Regions from separate parts of the Stenotrophomonas sp. 22LJNL06-5-1 genome, predicted to be linked through region 3. Evidence: predicted binding sites of a transcription regulator. Region 3 holds the regulator's gene; each other region holds the start of a gene.
The links. Region 3 encodes HrcA, which represses chaperone genes, less so after heat shock. Its sites were predicted from a motif close to TTNGCACTCNNNNNNNNNGAGTGCNAA; they were not measured.
Positions count from the first base shown of each region.

Region 1 (3,255 bases), on a different contig from region 3:
TACGGCAGGCCCTTGTCGCCGGTGGTGCTGGCAAAGCCCAACGAGTTCGGCCAGGTGTGCTCGCGGTTGTACTTCAGGCCGCCGCCGCTGCCGGCGCGGTCGGTCACCTTGACGTAGCTGCGGTTGCGGTACGCATCCAGGATCCTGCCGCTGTTGTTCGGATCCTCGTCGGCGATCTCCAGGATGGTCCAGGTGCTGGTGCCCGAGCCGCTGTACGGGTAGGCGGTGTGGCCCTTGATGGTGGCGTGCAGCGAGCAGCGCAGCTGGCTGGGGCTGCTGGTGTTGACCTTGGAGTAGTAACCGGCCGGCACGCCGGGGTTGCCCGGGTCCGGATTGCCGCCGGTGGTTGCCACGGTGAAGGCGATGCGGCTGTCGGCGGCCGGGCGTGCGCCCTGCAGGTCGGTGATGCGCGCGGCGCGGATGTCGAAGCGGCAGGCTTCACCAGCCACCAGCGCGGTGTTGGTGGACAGTTTCACGCTGCGGCCGCTGGCCGGGTAGGTCAGCGGCACGCTGCCGGAGGTACCGCAGCTCAGCGCGAAGGCACCGCTGGCCAGGTTCACCGTCTCGCTGAACACCACTTCCAGATCGGCCGCGGCCGGGAAGGTGCTGCTGCCCTGTGCCGGGGTGGTGGTGGACACCGACGGCGGCGTGTTCGGGCCCGGGGTGCCGCCACCGCTGAAGGTCTGGCCGTTGTTGCAGCTGCCGAAGGTCTGCCTGGCCGACTCGGCCCAGGTGAAGTGGGCGTACTGGCTGCCGCTGCCGGTCAGCTGCAGCGAGGTGCCCGGCGCCGTGCTGTTGGTCTCGGCCACCGGAATGTTCTGGCTGGTCATGCCGGCGGCAGGGCCACCGGAGGCGGTGATGGCGCCCTCGTAGCTGAGGAACTGGACCACCTTGCCGCTGGCATCGACCAGGGCGATGCCGTCGTTCGGGCCGTTCTGGAGGCCGTTGGTCGGGTAGCTGACCACGGCCAGGGTGGCGCTGCCGCAACCGGCGGCGGTGCCGGCCGGGACCGGGTTGTTGGCGTAGACCGTGGCGGCCGAAGGATTGCTGCCGTTGTAGAGGTAGAGGCGGTAGCCGGACAGGTCTTCACCCGCGGTAGCGACCACTTCGATGGCTTCGCCGACGTCACCGGCGGCGGTGCTGTCGTCGTAGTGCAGTTCGTTGATGAAGACCTCGGCCTGGGCCGGCGCGGCGGCCAGGGCCAGCAGGCAGGCGGCGGCAAGCGGGGACAGCAATCGCATCGACAACTCCTTGTGATTGGGAATGCGCGGCCGAGCCTAAGGCCGATCCAGTGACACTTTGTCGTAAATGAACGTCAGATATCTGACAGTGCGACGCGGATCACCAAATGTCGAGGGCCGAGGACAGGGCGGTGCCGCGTTGCACCCATATGAACCCCTTCACGCGGGGCGTTGATGCCCATCACGCTGGGCCGCGAATTTTTTTCGGGAGCGGCCTTGAAAGGTCCGGGGCCAGCTCCATCTCTGTCCTGCTCCCGATTCATCGGGCTTTTTCGCGAGCGATGCTGGCAGTCACCTGGGGTGAGTGCTAACATCGCCAGACTTTTTCAGACCAATCAATAACTTAAGAGGTCTCTCATGAGCATCAAGCCGCTGCACGACCGCGTTGTGGTCAAGCCGATCGAAGCCGACGAAATCTCCGCCGGTGGCATCGTCATTCCGGATTCGGCCAAGGAAAAGTCCACCAAGGGTGAAGTCGTGGCCGTCGGCCCGGGCAAGCCGCTGGACAACGGCAGCGTGCGCGCTCCGTCGCTGAAGGTCGGCGACAAGGTCATCTACGGCCAGTACGCCGGCAGCTCGTACAAGAGCGAAGGCGTCGAGTACAAGGTCCTGCGCGAAGACGACGTGCTCGCCGTCATCGGCTGAGCCTCGGCGCGACCTGTTTCAACCTGATCCCCAAATCCCAGCCGCCGGGCATTGTCCGGCGCTACCAATGAGGTAATTGCAATGGCTGCCAAGGATATTCGTTTCGGTGAAGACGCCCGTTCGCGCATGGTGCGCGGCGTCAACGTTCTCGCCAATGCCGTCAAGGCCACCCTGGGCCCGAAGGGCCGCAACGTCGTGCTGGAAAAGAGCTTCGGCGCGCCGACCATCACCAAGGACGGCGTCTCCGTCGCCAAGGAAATCGAACTGGCTGACAAGTTCGAGAACATGGGCGCGCAGATGGTGAAGGAAGTTGCTTCGCGCACCAACGACGACGCTGGCGACGGCACCACCACCGCCACCGTGCTGGCCCAGGCCCTGATCCGCGAAGGTGCCAAGGCTGTGGCCGCCGGCATGAACCCGATGGACCTGAAGCGTGGTATCGACAAGGCCGTCGTGGCCGCCGTTGCCGAGCTGAAGACCATCTCCAAGCCGACCGCCGACGACAAGGCGATTGCCCAGGTCGGTACCATCTCGGCCAACTCGGACGAGTCGATCGGCCAGATCATCGCCGACGCGATGAAGGAAGTCGGCAAGGAAGGCGTGATCACCGTTGAAGAAGGCTCGGGCCTGGACAACGAGCTGGACGTGGTCAAGGGCATGCAGTTCGACCGCGGCTACCTGTCCCCGTACTTCATCAACAACCAGCAGTCGCAGACCGCTGACCTGGATGACCCGTTCATCCTGCTGCACGACAAGAAGATCTCCAACGTCCGTGACCTGCTGCCGGTGCTGGAAGGCGTCGCCAAGGCCGGCAAGCCGCTGCTGATCGTTGCCGAAGAAGTTGAAGGCGAAGCGCTGGCGACCCTGGTGGTCAACACCATCCGTGGCATCGTCAAGGTCGTGGCCGTCAAGGCTCCGGGCTTCGGCGACCGTCGCAAGGCGATGCTGGAAGACATGGCCGTGCTGACCGGCGGCACCGTGATCTCCGAAGAAGTTGGCCTGTCGCTGGAAAAGGCCACCATCAAGGACCTGGGCCGCGCCAAGAAGGTGCAGGTTTCCAAGGAAAACACCACCATCATCGATGGCGTGGGTGACAAGGCTGCCGTCGATTCGCGCGTTGCGCAGATCAAGACCCAGATCCAGGACACCTCCTCCGATTACGACCGTGAGAAGCTGCAGGAACGCGTGGCCAAGCTGGCTGGCGGCGTTGCCGTGATCAAGGTCGGCGCTTCGACCGAAATCGAAATGAAGGAAAAGAAGGATCGCGTCGACGACGCCCTGCACGCTACCCGTGCAGCCGTTGAAGAAGGCGTGGTCCCGGGCGGCGGCGTTGCCCTGGTCCGTGCGGTCACCTCGCTGGCCGGCCTGA
Region 1 is NZ_JBSPUE010000010.1:49,574-52,828, reverse strand. Features, by position in the region: gene AC13GF_RS18965 (endonuclease) at 1-1,241, opposite strand, end outside; gene AC13GF_RS18960 (co-chaperone GroES) at 1,599-1,886, shown strand; gene groL (chaperonin GroEL) at 1,968-3,255, shown strand, end outside.
Region 1: a site for HrcA is predicted at 1,526-1,552, ahead of AC13GF_RS18960 (co-chaperone GroES). Genes of this name have one in related genera too.

Region 2 (3,255 bases), on a different contig from region 3:
CTGAAGCACCTTGAAGGGCCCGCGACGCGGGTGATGGTGGTCGATGGGTCGAAGCTGGTCCGCAAGCTGATCGCCGATGTCCTGCAGCGCGACCTGCCGGGCGTGGAGGTGATCGGCTGCGACAGCATCGAGGATGCGCAGCTGGCGCTGGCGCAGGGCCCGGTGGATCTGGTGACCACCTCGCTGACCCTGCGTGATGGCGACGGCCTGGCACTGGCGCGGATGGTCCGCGAAGCCGCCGGCCAGGCCTATGTGCCGGTGATCGTGGTCTCCGGCGATGCCCAGCAGCACCTGGAGCAGCGCCGCTTCACCGAGTACGTCACCGACTATTTCGACAAATCGCTCGGCCATGAAGCACTGGCGACCTTCATCCGTGGCTACGTGCAGCCGCAGACCATTCCCGGCGCCACCATCCTCTACATCGAGGACAGCCGCGTGGTGGCCGAGGCCACCAAGCGCATGCTGGAACGCCAGCAGTTGAACGTGCTGCACGTGGTCAGCGCCGAAGAGGCGTTCACCCTGCTCACTGCCGAGTCGCTGGGCCGCAGCCGCCACCGCATCGACCTGGTGCTGACCGACGTCACCCTGAAGGGTGAACTGAGCGGCCGCGATGTGGTGCAGCGCGTGCGCGTGGACTTCGGTTACGGCAAGCGTCGCCTGCCGGTGCTGGTGATGACCGGCGATGGCAACCCGCACAACCAGACCGGGCTGCTGCAGTCCGGTGCCAACGACCTGGTGCTCAAGCCGATCGAAGAACGGCTGCTGGTCACCAAGGTGCTGTTCCAGCTGCGCCTGGCCCGATTGAACGATGGACCCCTGATTCGATGATGGATGAAGTAGCCGGCACCCCGACGATCCAGCTGGAACCGAGCTGGAAGCAGCATGTCGGCGATTACCTGTTGCAGCCGCAGATGCGCGAGCTGTCCAGCTTCCTGCGCCAACGCAAGGCCAGCGGTGCGGCGGTGTTCCCGCCGGGCCCGCAGATCTTCGCCGCGTTCGACGCTACGCCGTTCGAGCAGGTGAAGGTGGTCATCCTCGGCCAGGACCCGTACCACGGCCGCGGCCAGGCGCATGGCCTGAGTTTCTCGGTGGCGCCCGGTGTGCCGGTGCCGCCGTCGCTGCTGAACATCTACAAGGAGATCGAGAGCGATCTCGGTGTCCCGCGTCCGGACCACGGCTGCCTGATCCCGTGGGCGCAGCGCGGCGTGCTGCTGCTCAATGCCGTGCTGACGGTGGAAGAGGGCCAGGCCGGTGCCCATCAGGGGCGTGGCTGGGAAGGCTTCACCGACCACGTGGTGGATGTGCTCAACCGCGAACGCGACGGCCTGGTGTTCATGCTCTGGGGCGCGTACGCACAGAAGAAGGGCAAGGTCATCGACACCCGCCGCCATCGTGTGCTGAAGTCGCCGCATCCGTCGCCGCTGTCGGCCCATCGTGGCTTCCTCGGCTGCCAGCATTTCTCGATGGCCAATGAGTACCTGCAGCGCCGCGGCCAGGCCCCGATCGACTGGTCGCTGCCGCCGCGTTCGGCGCTCTGAGCGGGCCGCCCGGCCCGGGCTGAACGCCTGGCAACGTTGCTGACCCTGAATGGGCCTCCAGAACGGCCCGTTCAGCTCCGCTTGACCGGAATCGGCCGGTTTCCGGTAGTTAATTGCTTGAATTCCAAGGGATTGTGAATCCCGAAAAGCGCGCTCGCCACTGTCATCAAATCGCGCTACGGTAGGACTCTGTTTGGGACCAGTGTTGCATCAATAGGATGCTGGAACTTTTTCCTCCTTTAGCAGTCCAAATCCCGGACTGCTAAGATGGGTGCCTATGAGCCAGAACACCTCTACTGCCCTTGTGGCAAACAATCTCCCGATTCCCAGTGCGCTCGGTTCGCTGGACGCCTACATCGGTGCCGTGCACCAGATCCCGGTGCTGTCGGTCGATGACGAACAGGACCTGGCCCGTCGCTTCCGCGACGGCAACGATCTGGACGCTGCCCGCGAGCTGGTGCATTCGCACCTGCGCTTCGTGGTGCATGTGGCCCGCGGCTACAACGGCTACGGCCTTGCCCTGGGCGACCTGATCCAGGAAGGCAACATCGGCCTGATGAAAGCGGTCAAGCGCTTCGACCCGGACATGGGCGTGCGCCTGGTCTCCTTTGCCGTGCACTGGATCCGTGCCGAAATGCACGAGTTCATCCTGAAGAACTGGCGCATCGTGAAGGTCGCCACCACCAAGGCGCAGCGCAAGCTGTTCTTCAACCTGCGCAAGTCGAAGACGCGCCTGGGCTGGATGAACGCGGCTGAAGTCAGCGCGGTGGCCAAGGACCTGAACGTGTCCGAGCGCGAGGTCATGGAAATGGAGTCGCGCCTGTCCGGTCGCGATATCGGTTTCGATGCGCCGACCGACGAGGACAACGAACACGCGCCGCCGTCGCCGGCTGCGTTCCTGGTCGCCAACGACGAAGACCCGTCGATGGCCTACGAGCGTGCCGACAGCGAAGACAACCAGATGCAGCTGCTGCGCGAAGGCCTGGCCGAGCTGGATGCCCGCTCGCGCGACATCATCCGTCGCCGCTGGCTGGATGCCGACAGCAAGGTGACGCTGCAGGAGCTGGCTGACGAATACGGCGTGTCCGCCGAGCGCATCCGCCAGGTCGAGGCGAACGCGCTGAAGAAGATGAAGGCGCTGTTCACCGCGTAAGGCGGGAAGGCGTAGGAATGAAGAAAGGCCCGGCGGTGATGCCGGGCCTTTCTTGTCTGCGCGGATGCCCCCGCTCTGCTGCACACTGCGGTCGGACCGACAGCGAAGACAACCAGATGCAGCTGCTGCGCGAAGGCCTGGCCGAGCTGGATGCCCGCTCGCGCGACATCATCCGTCGCCGCTGGCTGGATGCCGACAGCAAGGTGACGCTGCAGGAGCTGGCTGACGAATACGGCGTGTCCGCCGAGCGCATCCGCCAGGTCGAGGCGAACGCGCTGAAGAAGATGAAGGCGCTGTTCACCGCGTAAGGCGGGAAGGCGTAGGAATGAAGAAAGGCCCGGCGGTGATGCCGGGCCTTTCTTGTCTGCGCGGATGCCCCCGCTCTGCTGCACACTGCGGTCGGACGTCAAAGGCGGTGGCCTGTCAGCGGCGCAGCCCGTACAAGGAGTCCACGGTGAGTTACGAGTACAGACTGGTGTTCGATCACACCTCAGCAGCGAAGCGCGTCATGGACGTACTGGCTGAGGACGCCAGCTGCGTAGGGCGTCAGGGGCCGGATCTCTG
Region 2 is NZ_JBSPUE010000010.1:103,343-106,597, reverse strand. Features, by position in the region: gene AC13GF_RS19230 (response regulator) at 1-828, shown strand, start outside; gene ung (uracil-DNA glycosylase) at 825-1,538, shown strand; gene rpoH (RNA polymerase sigma factor RpoH) at 1,816-2,691, shown strand; partial or broken gene AC13GF_RS19215 (sigma factor-like helix-turn-helix DNA-binding protein) at 2,784-2,999, shown strand; gene AC13GF_RS19210 (hypothetical protein) at 3,146-3,255, shown strand, end outside.
Region 2: a site for HrcA is predicted at 1,778-1,804, ahead of rpoH (RNA polymerase sigma factor RpoH). Genes of this name have one in related genera too.

Region 3 (3,255 bases):
GACGTCCAGACCGGCAATGCGGCCGGCGTCCTTGGTCGCCTGGCGCTGGCTGTCGTTGAAGTAGGCCGGCACGGTGATGACCGCTTCGGTGACCTTCTCACCGAGGAAGTCCTCGGCGGTCTTCTTCATCTTTTCCAGCACCTTGGCCGAGATTTCCTGCGGGGCCATCTTCTTGCCGTCGCTGGTCGACACCCAGGCATCGCCGTTGTCATGGGCCAGGATGCCGTACGGGACGTGGGCGATGTCCTTCTGCACTTCGGCGTCGGTGAACTTGCGGCCGATCAGGCGCTTCACCGCGTAGAAGGTGTTCTTCGGGTTGGTGACAGCCTGGCGCTTGGCCGAGGCGCCGACCAGGACTTCGCCGTCCTTGGTGTAGGCGACGATCGACGGGGTGGTGCGATCGCCTTCCGAATTCTCGATGACGCGGGCCTTGCCGCCGTCCATGATCGCCACGCACGAGTTGGTGGTGCCGAGGTCGATACCAATGATCTTGCCCATGGGGGAGACTCCTGAGGATGCTTGTTGGGGTCAGTCCGGCCGCTCGGCCGGTGGATGAATACGATGTGGGGGAGGCTCGTGGAACATTCAAGCCATCTCCCGAACGCTGTGTTCAGCGCCTGGAAAACCTTGCCAGGCATGGCCTGGCACGACCGGGGCCGGGCATCACCCGGCCCGGCCGATCAATCGGCGGCCACCACCACCAGCGCCGGCCGCAGCAGGCGCTCGTTGAGCAGGTAGCCCTTCTGGAACACGGTCACCACGCTGCCCGGGGCGGCGCCCGGGGCCGGCACCTGGCTGATGGCCTGGTGGTGTTCCGGGTTGAACGGCTGGCCGGTCGGGTCCAGCAGGACCAGGCCATTGTCACCGGCCACCTTCAGCAGCTGCTTGTAGGTCAGCTCCAGGCCTTCGCGCAACGGGTGGGCGTCGTCGCCGGCGGCCTTCAGGCCGGCATCCAGGCTGTCGAATACCGGCAGCAGCTCGCCGAGCAGCTTCTCGTTGGCGAACTTGCGGGCCTGCTCGATGTCGCGGGCAACGCGCTTGCGCTGGTTCTCCAGGTCGGCGCGCTCACGCAGCGCATCGGCCTTGACCTGTTCAACTTCAGCGCGCAGGCGCTCCACTTCGTCGTTGACGCCGGCGGCGGCGGCCGCATCGGCGGCACTCTGCTGGGATTCGATATCTGGATGTTCGTGGTTCATGTCTGGGTCCCTGGCGGTCAATCTCCGCCTCCACCCACCCTAGTGTGGGCGGGATGCTGCGTTTCAAGCGTCGGATGTTCCGGGAGTGCGCCCGGCCGGTGAAAAGGCCGCGCCGAGCACATCGGCGGTGGCCTGGACCAGCGGGATCATGCGGTCGTAGGCCATGCGCTTGGGGCCGATCACGCCCAGCACACCCAGCACCTGGCCATTGGCGGTGTACGGGGCGGTGACCAGCGAGACGCCCTGCAGCGGCATCATCCCGGTCTCCTCGCCGATGAAGATGCGCACGCCGGGAGCCTGGATGGTCCGCTCCAGCAGCTGCAGGATCTCGCGCTTGCTGGAGAACAGCTCGAACAGCTCGCGCAGGCGCTCCAGGTCGGACAGGTCCTGCACCCCCATCAGACGGGTCTGGCCGGCCACCAGCATGTCGTCGGCCGCCGGCTGCAGGGCCTGCTCGGCCAGCTCGATGCTGTGCGCCAGCAGCTGCTCCAGCTCGGAACGGGCGTCGCGCAGCTCCAGCAGCAGGCGGGTGCGGATCTCGGCCATCGGCAGGCCGGCGAAATGGGCATTGAGGTAGTTGGCGACCTGCTCCAGCTGGCCCGGCGCGAACTCCTGGCGGGTCTCGATGACCCGGTTCTGCACCTCGTTGTCGGCAAACACCAGGATCGCCAGCACCCGGCGCCCGTCCAGCGCCACGAAATCGATCTGGCGGAAGGCGAACTGCTCGCGCCGCGGCGCGCTGACCACGCCGACGAAGTGGCTCATCGCCGACAGCAGCTCCGAGGCGCTGCCGAGCAGGGCCTGGGTACTGCCGCCGCCGGCCAGTTCCTGGCGCAACCGGGCCAGCTCGCCCTCGCCCGGCGGCTGCATCTGCAGCAGGCTGTCGACAAACACCCGGTAGCCGTGTGCGGTCGGGATGCGTCCGGCCGAGGTGTGCGGCGACGCCAGCAGCCCCAGGTCTTCCAGGTCGCCAAGGATGTTGCGGATGGTGGCCGGGCTGACCTCCAGGCCGGCCACGCGCGCCAGCGTCTGCGAGCCGACCGGCTCACCGTCCTGGATGTAACGCGCAATCAGCGTGCGCAGCAGATGGCGCGCACGTGGGGCAAGCTGGTCGGGAGAACCGTGCATGGAATCAACCTGTGAGACACGGACACTAGATAATGGCGGCGCATCACCTTGGCAAGTCATTGGACCTCCCTCGCGCGCGTGCTAGCGTTGCGCGGCTGCTGATACCCCCTTACCCATGCTCAGACATCTTTCGATCAAGGATTTCGCCGTCGTCCGCGCCACCGAACTGGAGTTCGGGCCAGGCATGACCGTGGTTTCAGGCGAGACCGGCGCCGGCAAGTCGCTGATGGTCGACGCGCTGGGCTTCCTGTCCGGCCTGCGCGCCGACAGCGGCGTGGTCCGCCACGGCGCCGCGCGCGCCGAGCTTTCGGCCGAGTTCGCGCTGGACCAGCTGCAGGCCGCGCGCCAGTGGCTGGCCGACAACGAACTGGACGACGAAGAACAATGCCAGCTGCGCCGCGTGATCCGTGCCGACGGCGGTTCGCGGGCGTGGATCAATGGCCGCCCGGTGACCCTGGCCCAGCTGGGCGACCTGGCCTCGTTGCTGGTGGAGATCCACGGCCAGCACGAACAGCAGGCCCTGCTGACGCGCCCGTCGCAGCTGGCCCTGCTGGACGCCTATGCCGGCAACGAAAACGAGCGTCGCCAGGTACGCCGCGCCGCGGCAGCCTGGCAGGCGCTGGTCGATGAATCTCTGGCACTGTCGCAACAGGGCGACGTGAGTGACCGGATCGGCTTCCTGGAACACCAGCTGCGCGAGCTCGACCGTGAAGACCTTGAGCCGGAGTCGATCGTGGCACTCGGTGCCAGCCACCGTCGCCAGGCCCATGCCAGCGCCCTGCTGAGCGCCTGTCAGGCGGCCAGCAACCAACTCAACGGCGATGACGGCAGCTCCGCGCTGGACCTGCTGCAGCAGGTGCGCCACGAGCTGTCGCGCCTGATCGAACACGACCCGCGCCTGGGCGAGGTGGACGGCCTGATCGAGAATGCC
Region 3 is NZ_JBSPUE010000006.1:58,009-61,263, reverse strand. Features, by position in the region: gene dnaK (molecular chaperone DnaK) at 1-498, opposite strand, end outside; gene grpE (nucleotide exchange factor GrpE) at 681-1,196, opposite strand; gene hrcA (heat-inducible transcriptional repressor HrcA) at 1,260-2,324, opposite strand; gene recN (DNA repair protein RecN) at 2,440-3,255, shown strand, end outside.